One region of the Paenibacillus sp. FSL R7-0345 genome, then DNA from elsewhere that is predicted to be linked to it. Evidence: predicted binding sites of a transcription regulator. Region 1 holds the regulator's gene; each other region holds the start of a gene.
What was found. Region 1 encodes Rex, which represses fermentation and respiration genes when NADH is low (regulators of the CRP and FNR family bind a similar motif). Its sites were predicted from a motif close to TTGTGAAATATTTCACAA; they were not measured.
Positions count from the first base shown of each region.

Region 1 (3,284 bases):
CTGGTCTGGCTTACCCAGACGCAGTCCGGCGACGATGAGGAGCTTAATCTCAGCGGCCGGGGCGGCGACTTCTGGGAGAGCGTTGCCAGTGACACTGATTCGTGCCTCGGACGCGCCTGTCCTTGGTTCCGGAAATGCTATTATCACCGGGCGAAGCACGAAGCCGGCATTGCCGATGTGGTTATAACGAATCATTCGAAGCTGTTCGCAGATGTTAAGGCCGGGCATCAGCTGCTGCCTGCCTATGAGCATCTTGTCATAGATGAGGCTCATCATCTGGAGGATGTGGCCGGCAAGCATCTGGGCATGCAGATGAAATATTTCACTGTCGCCCATACGCTGACACGGCTGTATAAGGATAGCCGTAACGGCCAGCTTCCGGCGCTGCGCCAGACTTTACAGTCCTCAGGCAGTGAACAGGCTTCTGAATGGAGCAGTGTCATTGACCGGATTTATCCGGATCTGCTGACCGTCAAGGAGACATGGGATGTACTCAGCGATAAGCTGTTCGGCCTGCTGCCTGACCGCAGTGATGCGGCGGCTGGTGAGGCCGGACAGCTTGTGTCACGCCTGCATCCCGGCAAGAAGCCGAAGGACTGGGAAGAGCTGGCCACACTGGAGAACATGCTGAACCTCAGCCTCAGTGATATTATCCGCAGAGGCGACAAAATGCTCAGCGAAATGCGCGATACGGACAGCCAGTCCTCCTCGGACAGTCTGGTGACCGACATTGGCGGACTGTTTAAAGACCTTGCCTCCATCCGTGAGCAGATCCGCTTCTTTATGGGGCTTAATGATGAGAATGTTGTGTACTGGATGGAGGGCAGCACCAATTACCGGGGGAAATCCCTGCAGCTCTATGCTGTCCCGGTGGATGTCAGCACCCAGCTCAGAGAGCTGTTCTTCGACAAGAAAAAGAGTATCACGCTGACCTCGGCAACGCTGACTGTAGACAAATCCTTCCAGTTCATGGTGGATAATCTCGGGTTGGGCGAGGCTGCACAGCAGGACAGGCTGATGACCGCGCTGCTGCCATCACCGTTTAATTACCGTGAGCAGGCGTTGCTGGTTATCCCGCGTGATTTTCCGAGCGTAAAGGGCAGTATAGGCGATGCCAAATTTGTTGATAAGCTTGTGCACTCGCTGGCAGAAGCTGCTGCAGCAACCAAAGGACGCATGCTGGTGCTCTTTACATCGTATAAAATGCTGAGGCAGGTCTACGATCCGCTCAAGGAAGCGCTGGCTGCAGCGGACATCTCTGTGTTAGGTCAAGGTGTGGAGGGTGGCAGCCGCAGCAAGCTGATCCGGCGTTTTCAGGATAGTCCGGCAGCAGTGCTGCTCGGCACCAGCAGCTTCTGGGAGGGTGTCGATATTCCCGGAGATGCGCTGACCTGTCTGGCCATTGTCAGACTGCCGTTCCAGCCTCCGAACCACCCGCTTGCAGAGGCCAAGTCCGAACTGCTCCAGGCCCAGAAGAAGAACCCGTTCATGAAGCTGTCGGTACCGCAGGCGGTCATCCGTTTTAAGCAGGGATTCGGCCGGCTGGTTCGCACGGCCCAGGATCGGGGAATTGTCATTGTATATGATACCAGGGTAATTGAGTCTTATTACGGCAAGTATTTCCTGTATTCGCTGCCCGGACCCAAGATGGAGCATATGCTGACTGACCAGATGGTTCCGAGAATCGAGGAATGGCTTGAGGGCGGTATTTCTTAAACGCATTCATTTTTTTCTTTATCTAATACCGCATCGTCTTCCATTGAGTCCAAACGGGAGGCGGTGCGGATTTCATACACATCTGAGTTATACTATATTTAGGAGGAGAAGACATGAAATCGGACAAAATATCGGAGGCTGTCGTCCGCAGGCTCCCAGTGTACCTGCGTTTCCTGAATGATCTCCAGAAGCGCGAAATTGCAACCGTTTCTTCCCAGGAGCTGGGACAGAAGCTTGATTTGAATCCTGCACAGATCCGCAAGGATCTCGCTTATTTCGGGGATTTCGGCCGGAAGGGCATCGGTTATGATGTATCTTATCTGATCGAAAAAATCCGCCATATCCTTAAGCTGGACCAGCAGATTAACGTGGCTCTGGTCGGAGCCGGTAATCTGGGCCATGCCCTTTCGAATTACAATGCTTACCTCAAGGATACGATGAAAATCACGGCCGTATTCGATTCCTACGCACCCAAGGTGGGGCAGAAGATCAACTCCCTGACGGTTCAGCCGATGGAGGAGCTGGGCCGGACGATCCGTGAGCAGGGAATCCGGATCGGCATTATCACCGTACCGGACAGTGAAGCCCAGAATGTTGCCGATATCCTGGTGGAATCGGGCATTGAGGCGATTCTTAACTTTGCACCGGTTATTTTAAAGACTCCGCCAACCATCCGTATTCATGCGGCTGACTTTACAACGGATCTGCAGAGCCTTGCTTACTATTTGCATGACGGAAAGGAAGAAATAAAGAATGAGCAGCAATAAAACGATAATCGCGAACGGCCGGTTTCTTGTACCGGGCTTGCTTCAGCCTGTCCTGCGCGGTTACATGACGATAGAAGACGATCTGATCACATACATAGGGAAAGACGAGCCTGCTGCCGAAGAAGGCGTTCTTACGGTTGACGGCAGCCGTCTGCTGTTTATGCCGGGGCTGGTCAATACTCACGGCCATGCGGCGATGTCGCTGCTGCGCGGGTATGGTGATGATATGGTGCTGCAGAGCTGGCTGCAGGAAAAAATGTGGCCAATGGAAGCAAAATTTACCGGCGATGATGTGTACTGGGGGACAGCTCTGTCTGTTCTGGAAATGCTAAAGGGCGGAACAACGACTTTCCTGGATATGTATGATCATATGGACCGGGTGGCAGAGGTTACGGAGCAGTCCGGTATCCGCGGGGTACTGATGCGCGGCGCTATCGGCCTGTGTCCTGAAGATGTGCAGAACCAGAAGCTTGCCGAAGCCGTGGAATTTGCCCGCAACTGGCACGGCAAGGCTGACGGCAGAATTACAGCTATGCTATCGCCGCACGCACCATACACCTGTCCGCCGGACTTCTTTATGAAGTTTGTACAGGCAGCCCATGATCTGGACCTGCCAATGCATACGCATATGTCCGAGACAAGGCATGAAGTGGAGCAGAATGTTGCGGATTACGGTCTGCGTCCGGTGGCGCATCTTGAGAAGCTGGGCATGTTCACCCGCCCTTCCCTGATTGCCCATGGCGTTCATCTGAATGATGAAGAAATTGAAATTCTGGCTAAATACAATGTCGGAGTATCTCA
Region 1 is NZ_CP152002.1:4,476,048-4,479,331, reverse strand. It holds gene dinG (ATP-dependent DNA helicase DinG) at 1-1,716, shown strand, start outside; gene NST84_RS19265 (redox-sensing transcriptional repressor Rex) at 1,830-2,483, shown strand; gene NST84_RS19260 (amidohydrolase) at 2,470-3,284, shown strand, end outside.

Region 2 (3,284 bases), 2.5 Mb from region 1:
ATACCCAGAATGGCATAAATGGCGTTAAAAGTAATTACCGAGAACAGGACAGATCCTGCAGAAACGTTAGGCGATACACTGTCTTCCGTCGTCATCAGGCCGAACACGGTCCAAGGCTGACGTCCAATCTCGGTCATAATCCAGCCGGCGGTATTCGCAATCGGCGGGAGCAGAAGTCCCCAGAACATAAAGCGCAGGAACCAGGTATTCGGACGCTCCATCTTTTTACGCCACATCAGATACATCGCATACAGGCCAAACACTACCATAAGCGAACCGGCGGCCACCATGATCCGGAAGCTCCAGAACGTAGTCCGCACAGGCGGAATATAATTACCCGGGCCATATTCCTGTTCATATTCCGCCTGCAGCGTATTCATCCCTTTAACATCACCGGAGAATTTACTGTAGGACAGGAAGCTGAGCAGATATGGAATCTTGATCTCACCAGAGTTAACTTTATTCTCAGGATCAATGAAAGCAGTCACTGTCCAGGCAGCAGGGTCCCCGCTGTCTTCCCAGAGACCTTCCGATGCAGCCATCTTCATCGGCTGTGTCTCTACCAGATACTGTGCCTGGGCATGCCCGGCAACGGCTACGCCGACAGAGGATACGATACCGACAATTGCTGCAATTTCAAACGATCTTCTGAAAAAGGCAACGTCCTGCTTCTTTAGCATTTTGTAGGCACTAATCCCGGTTACCAGGAAGGCGCCAGTTGCATAGGCAGCCAGCAGGGTATGCGGCAATTCAACAAGCAGTTGTCCGTTCGTAATGAGCGCCAGGAAGTCATTCATTTCAGCCCGGCCGTTATTTATTTCAAACCCGACAGGGTGCTGCATAAACGAGTTGGCAGTAAGAATCCAGAACGCTGACAGCGTTGTTCCCAGTGCAACCATCCAGATCGACAGCAGGTGTATCTTCTTGGAAACCTTGTCCCAGCCGAAGATCCAGATTCCGATGAAGGTAGACTCCAGGAAGAAGGCCAACAGCGCCTCAATTGCAAGTGGAGCTCCGAACACGTCACCGACAAAGCGGGAATAATCTGACCAGTTCATCCCGAACTGGAACTCCTGCAGAATCCCTGTTACTACACCTACTGCAAAGTTAATCAGGAACAGGTGTCCCCAAAACTTTGCCATTCTTTTGTACTCTTCATTGCCATTTCTGACGTACATCGTCTCCATAATAGCAATCAGCAGTGCCAGACCAATCGACACCGGTACAAAGAAATAATGAAAGATCGTCGTCGACGCAAATTGTATACGCGACAGCATTACTGTATCCATATTTCTCCCCTTCCTTCTCCCCATTCAATACGTCTATTCTGTCAAAAACATAAAGATTAAAGTGTGATATATATCACATTATACGCCTCGTTTTAGGCTAATTTTTAATGAATTTGTGACAAATATCACAATATTCCGTATAGAAAGCAAAAAAAATAAGACGGTTTGACCGTCTTGGATTTGTTCATCATTTATATTGTAAGGTTGACTTATAATAGGTGATGGTCAGGTAATGGAAATACCCTTTTTAAGTGATTTCAGATCGCCGTTGGAATTCACCAGCTGCGGCAGCATCTTCATATTACGGGCCATTGGAGCATGGCAGAGGGGGCAAGACGGCGCATGTTCAAATGCGAAATTATCCCTCATCCATCCATTGCAGTCATCGTTGGTACAAGCCCAAATAGCGGTATTCTCTTCCGGTACTTCCTCGACAGGCTTTTTCCGGTAGTTCATTGCCGTTCCTCCCTTCCTTATATGTCACATGCCTGGACAACAAGTAAAAAAGCATCTAGCGATGCCCTTGCAAGTTGCTGACTGACAAATCCTTTGTTACAGAACGTGTGCCCAGCGTTATTTTGCTTAGATCAAGCTGTGTTTACAAGGGTGAGTGACTTCTGATCTTTATAAAAAAAGACCGTCCCGACTTACGTGTAAGCAGGGACGGCGCTTCTATTATTACAGTTTTACAACGTTTTCGGCTTGTGGTCCACGGTTGCCTTGAACAACGTTGAATTCAACGCGTTGGCCTTCGTCCAAAGTTTTGAATCCTTCGCCAGTGATAGCGGAGAAGTGTACGAATACGTCGCTTCCGCCTTCAACTTCGATGAATCCGAATCCTTTTTCTGCGTTGAACCATTTAACTGTACCTGTTTGCATGTGTGTTACCTCCACAAATTTAAATTAATATGTTCTTTTTATCTTCAAACAAAGAAAAAATTCACACATTGAAAAGGGTTGTATTCCATTGTGACAGCCCTTTTCAATACGAGAATTAGGTATCAAATGTATTAATATTCTCATGTTACCACACCTTCGGAACAAAGGCAAGCTGGTCTTTCCGGAATTCTCCGTTTTTTACCTTATAAGGGTTGTCTTCCAATGTAAGGGCTCCCAATGAGAGATCAACCGGAATTTTCTATCGTTATTTCTTAATTACCCTGCTTATTCCGCTTTGAAACGTATGAAACGGAGCCGCCCCAAACTTTTTTTATTCAGGACGGCCTGGCCGCTTCACTCCTTCATGACTGCCTCTTCATTATATACAGCCTGTGCCGTTTTTATTCCACCGGCTTCTCAAGAAGTTTCACAGTCGTCTGCTTCAACTCCCCGTTCCGGTAATACGTAATTTTCAGTTCATCCCCGATCTCCGTCTGTTCATAGAGATATTTGCGCAGTGACAGCGTTGAGGTAATCGGCTGGTCATCAAACTTTGTAATCACATCATTGAACTGGAGACCTGCCTCCTCGGCTGGGCCTACTGCATCCAGTACAACAACCCCTTCTTTGACTGAAGTAGGCAGATTAAGCTCCTTCACCTGATCCTCAGCCAGCGGGACATAGGGATTACTCAGATCCACTGAATATACACCCAGGTAGGAACGTGAAATTTTGCCCTTTGAAGCCAGCTCATCTGCTGTCTTCATCACATGGTTGGCCGGAATGGCAAACCCGAGTCCTTCTACTCCGGTGTCAGAGATCTTCATTGTATTGATCCCGATCACTTTGCCGTTCAGATCAACAAGTGCCCCTCCGCTGTTGCCTTCATTGATTGCTGCGTCTGTCTGGATAACCTGCTGCTCCCAGTCATAAACCCCGTCCTGGTTCAGCGATACCGGAATCGTCCGCTCCGTATAGCTGACAATTCCGGAAGTCAGGGTATCCCCGAGACCCAGCGGGTTGCCGATGGCAATAACCGTCTCGCCCAAACGCAGCTTGGAGGAATCACCGATCTGGGCAACGGTTGTCACATCCTTGGCATCCATGGACAGTACG
Region 2 is NZ_CP152002.1:6,936,388-6,939,671, forward strand. It holds gene NST84_RS30015 (cytochrome ubiquinol oxidase subunit I) at 1-1,289, opposite strand, end outside; gene NST84_RS30020 (cold-shock protein) at 1,515-1,745, opposite strand; gene NST84_RS30025 (cold-shock protein) at 1,968-2,168, opposite strand; gene NST84_RS30030 (trypsin-like peptidase domain-containing protein) at 2,570-3,284, opposite strand, start outside.
Region 2: NST84_RS30015 (cytochrome ubiquinol oxidase subunit I) is a predicted target of Rex. The motif match lies at 1,403-1,420, and genes of this name have one in related genera.

Region 3 (3,284 bases), 290 kb from region 1:
CGGTGTAGTTACACCGCCGTACATACGCGGAACAACTGTAAAGGTACCATCCTTCTGAATATTGGCGCTCATACGCTCATTGACAAAACGTGATTCTTTCTCGTCTTCATGAGTGTCCGGATAAATCATGCCCAGGTAGTAGTTGACGGCCGGACGGCATTTGGAGCAGCCTTCAGGCTGTTTCCACTCCAGCACGTTCATAACTTCCTTGGTAGTCTTGAGTCCCTTCGCTGTAATCTCAGCAACAATTTCATCACGGCTGAGCGAGGTACAGCCGCAGATTCCGGCTTTGGCGCTCTCTTTAAAGCTGTCACCGAGCACGAACTGGAGGATCTGTTCAACAACCGGCTTACAGCCGCCGCATGAACGTGTTGCTCCGGTGCAGGCTTTAATTTCATCAACAGTTGTAAAGCCGTTCTCTGTCACCGCATCGACAATCGCTTTTTTGGTAACCCCGTTACAGCCGCAGACGATTTCTTCATCAGCCATCGCTTCTACGGACATACCCTTTTTGGCACTTCCCCCGCTGCCGCAGCAGCCGGTTCCCATTACTTCGCTGTAAATCTCATCCGTCATCTCTGTGCCTTGTTTCACAAGCTTTTGCAGATTAGCAGATTCGGTTACATCACCGAACAGTACCGCACCGACGATCACATTATTTTTGAGCAAAATCTTCTTATAGGTTCTCTTCCACTCATCTTTGGCAGAGATAACAGTATGCTCCGGTGTATCCGTAAACTCACCTGCCGAAAAGACATCCACGCCGGAAATTTTCAGCTTAGTCGATACAACCGAACCTTCATACGGCTGGGTAGCTGCTCCGCACAGGTGCTTCGCCAATACCATTCCCTGTTCGAACAATGGGGCTACCAGACCGTAGCAGGTACCGCGGTGCTCTGTACATTCACCAACGGAGTAAACATTCTCCATCGAAGTCTGCAGGTAATCGTCAACGACAATCCCGCGGTTTACGGTGATGCCGCTGTCTTTGGCCAGCTGGGTATTCGGCTTGATGCCTACTGCCATAACCACAAAATCCGCCTGCAGCTCGGTGCCGTCACTGAATCTTAGTCCGTTAACGCGTTCATCTCCGGTCAATTCCGCTGTCTGCTTGCCCATCGCGAACTTCACACCTTGGCGTGTAAGCTCTGCCTGCAGCATCGACGATGCGGTGTGGTCAAGCTGGCGCTCCATCAGATCCTCAAGCAGATGCACTACTGTTACATCCATGCCGAGGTTAACCAGTCCTTTTGCCGCTTCAAGCCCGAGCAGGCCGCCGCCGATTACTGCTGCTGTACGGTACTGCTTGGCCGCCGCCAGCATGGCATCACAGTCAGCAATGTCGCGGAACCCCACCACGCCTTCTTTGGTGCTGCCTGGAACAGGCAGAATGAAGGAGTTGGAGCCTGTTGCAATAATGACTTTATCGTAAGGAACAGCCTGTCCGTTATCTGCGATAACCTGGCGGGATTCCTCATCGATCTTTACAACCGTAGTTCCTGTATGCAGGGTAATGTTGTTATCTGCGTACCACTGGCGGTCATTTAGAATAATATCTTCAATACTTTTGCTGCCTTCAAGTACATAGGACAGCATAATCCGGTTATAGTTGGGGTGAGGCTCACTGCCGAAGATCGTAATATCATAAGCGCCGCCCAGCTTCAAAATCTGTTCAATAGTCCCTACGCCTGCCATCCCGTTGCCTATCAATACTAACTTTTGTCTCTCCATTCTCACTGTTAAAACCTCCCCGAAGCTTTTAAAAAATCCTTTTGCTTTCTATCTCGTATCTGAATTATACATTTTAAATTTAAATGGCATTTGTGATTAGAATCACATTAATTGTGAATGTTTTCACAATATTACATGTTATGTTAGCTTACATTTGATCAGTGGAACACTTAAAGTTTGCAAAAAAAGCAGCCAGGTTTCTCAGTAGCCGCCACCGGCGTATAGAGAAACCTGGCTATAAAAACCATCTGCACCTGACCTTCTTCCCTTACCGCAAAACAAGTGAAATCTCCAGCTCATCCTGGATTCTCAGCTTCATATCGATGCCGCTGTCCAGCAGTGTCTTGTCATTCAGCTTCAGCTTCCATTCTTCATTTGAAAGCGGCTTGTATTCTTTGACAGCAAGCAGTGTCCTGTTGTTTTCGGCCAGATGAACCAGGCCGCTGCTCTTCAGCATCCCCCGCACCGTCAGATCCTCGGTATATGGGATGACATAGGAGTGGGTCAGCTCAGGCTGGCCGCTCCCGCCGTTGACGGTCAGTATAACCGGTCGGAGCGGAGTGTCCTGTACAGCTTCAGCTGTTATCAGGATTGTATCCTCCCGCTTTACCACGGTGCTTAGATCAGTAACGGGCTTGCCGCTTAATTGAATCTCCCAGTCCATGTCAGGACTGAGCGATATGTGGTTTACAGTCAACAAAGAAGTGCCGTCTCCGGCAAAAGTGACAAGGCTGCTGGCATCAAGCAGTTCCTTAACAGTGATATCCGGCTTATACGCATCACTGATCTGCCGTCCTGAGCTGCCGGTCAGATCCGTGTCCCCTACTTTCAGGGAGAACACTGGCTGAACAGCACCGGCAGCAGCATTATTTACCTCCAGATTCCCGTTCAGGGCTTTACAGCCCCCGGCAATCACAATTAGCATGAGTCCCAGACAAACCCGCCACAGCAACTTCACTGTCATTTACCGGCACCGCCTTCTTTGGCCTGAACACAGCTTCCAGCATTTTCACAGGCCTGTAGTTGTTATGTATTCATCTTATTTAAGGATAACGTAAATGGACAGGCTTCTCAAATAAAAAAAGCCCCCCAAGGGGCTTTTTCAACAGCAGACGTTGCTTATGCTTGTTGATAACGCAAGAACAGGTTGTTGTTCTCAAGGTGTACATGCTCGAAGGTCATGCCTTCCAGCTCTTCAAGCCGGGCATAGGTCAGACGGTAAGTGGTGCAGGCATGCGGCGGCGGGGTGAAGTCATTAGTAACCGCACGCAGCTCACGCAGAATTTCGCCGGCCCCATCATGCTCCTGCTCCAGATTGTGCAGCAGTTCATGCAGCTCAGCCAATTTTTGCTCGCTTGGATTTTCGCTGTAAGCCAGCATTTTAGGGAATTCCACTTCCTCTTCCTGTGCTGTGTGCTTCAGCAGATCTTCACGCAGCAGGTTGAACAGACGGTGCACTTCAGCCAGATGAGGGGAATCATCGCCGTGGACACGGAAGACCTTGGTTACGTTCTGGCTGATCTGCGGAAGCTCTTCACGGAGGTAGCGGTGAT
Region 3 is NZ_CP152002.1:4,766,519-4,769,802, forward strand. It holds gene nirB (nitrite reductase large subunit NirB) at 1-1,737, opposite strand, end outside; gene NST84_RS20670 (hypothetical protein) at 2,000-2,695, opposite strand; gene ric (iron-sulfur cluster repair di-iron protein) at 2,851-3,284, opposite strand, start outside.
Region 3: nirB (nitrite reductase large subunit NirB) is a predicted target of Rex. The motif match lies at 1,843-1,860, and genes of this name have one in related genera.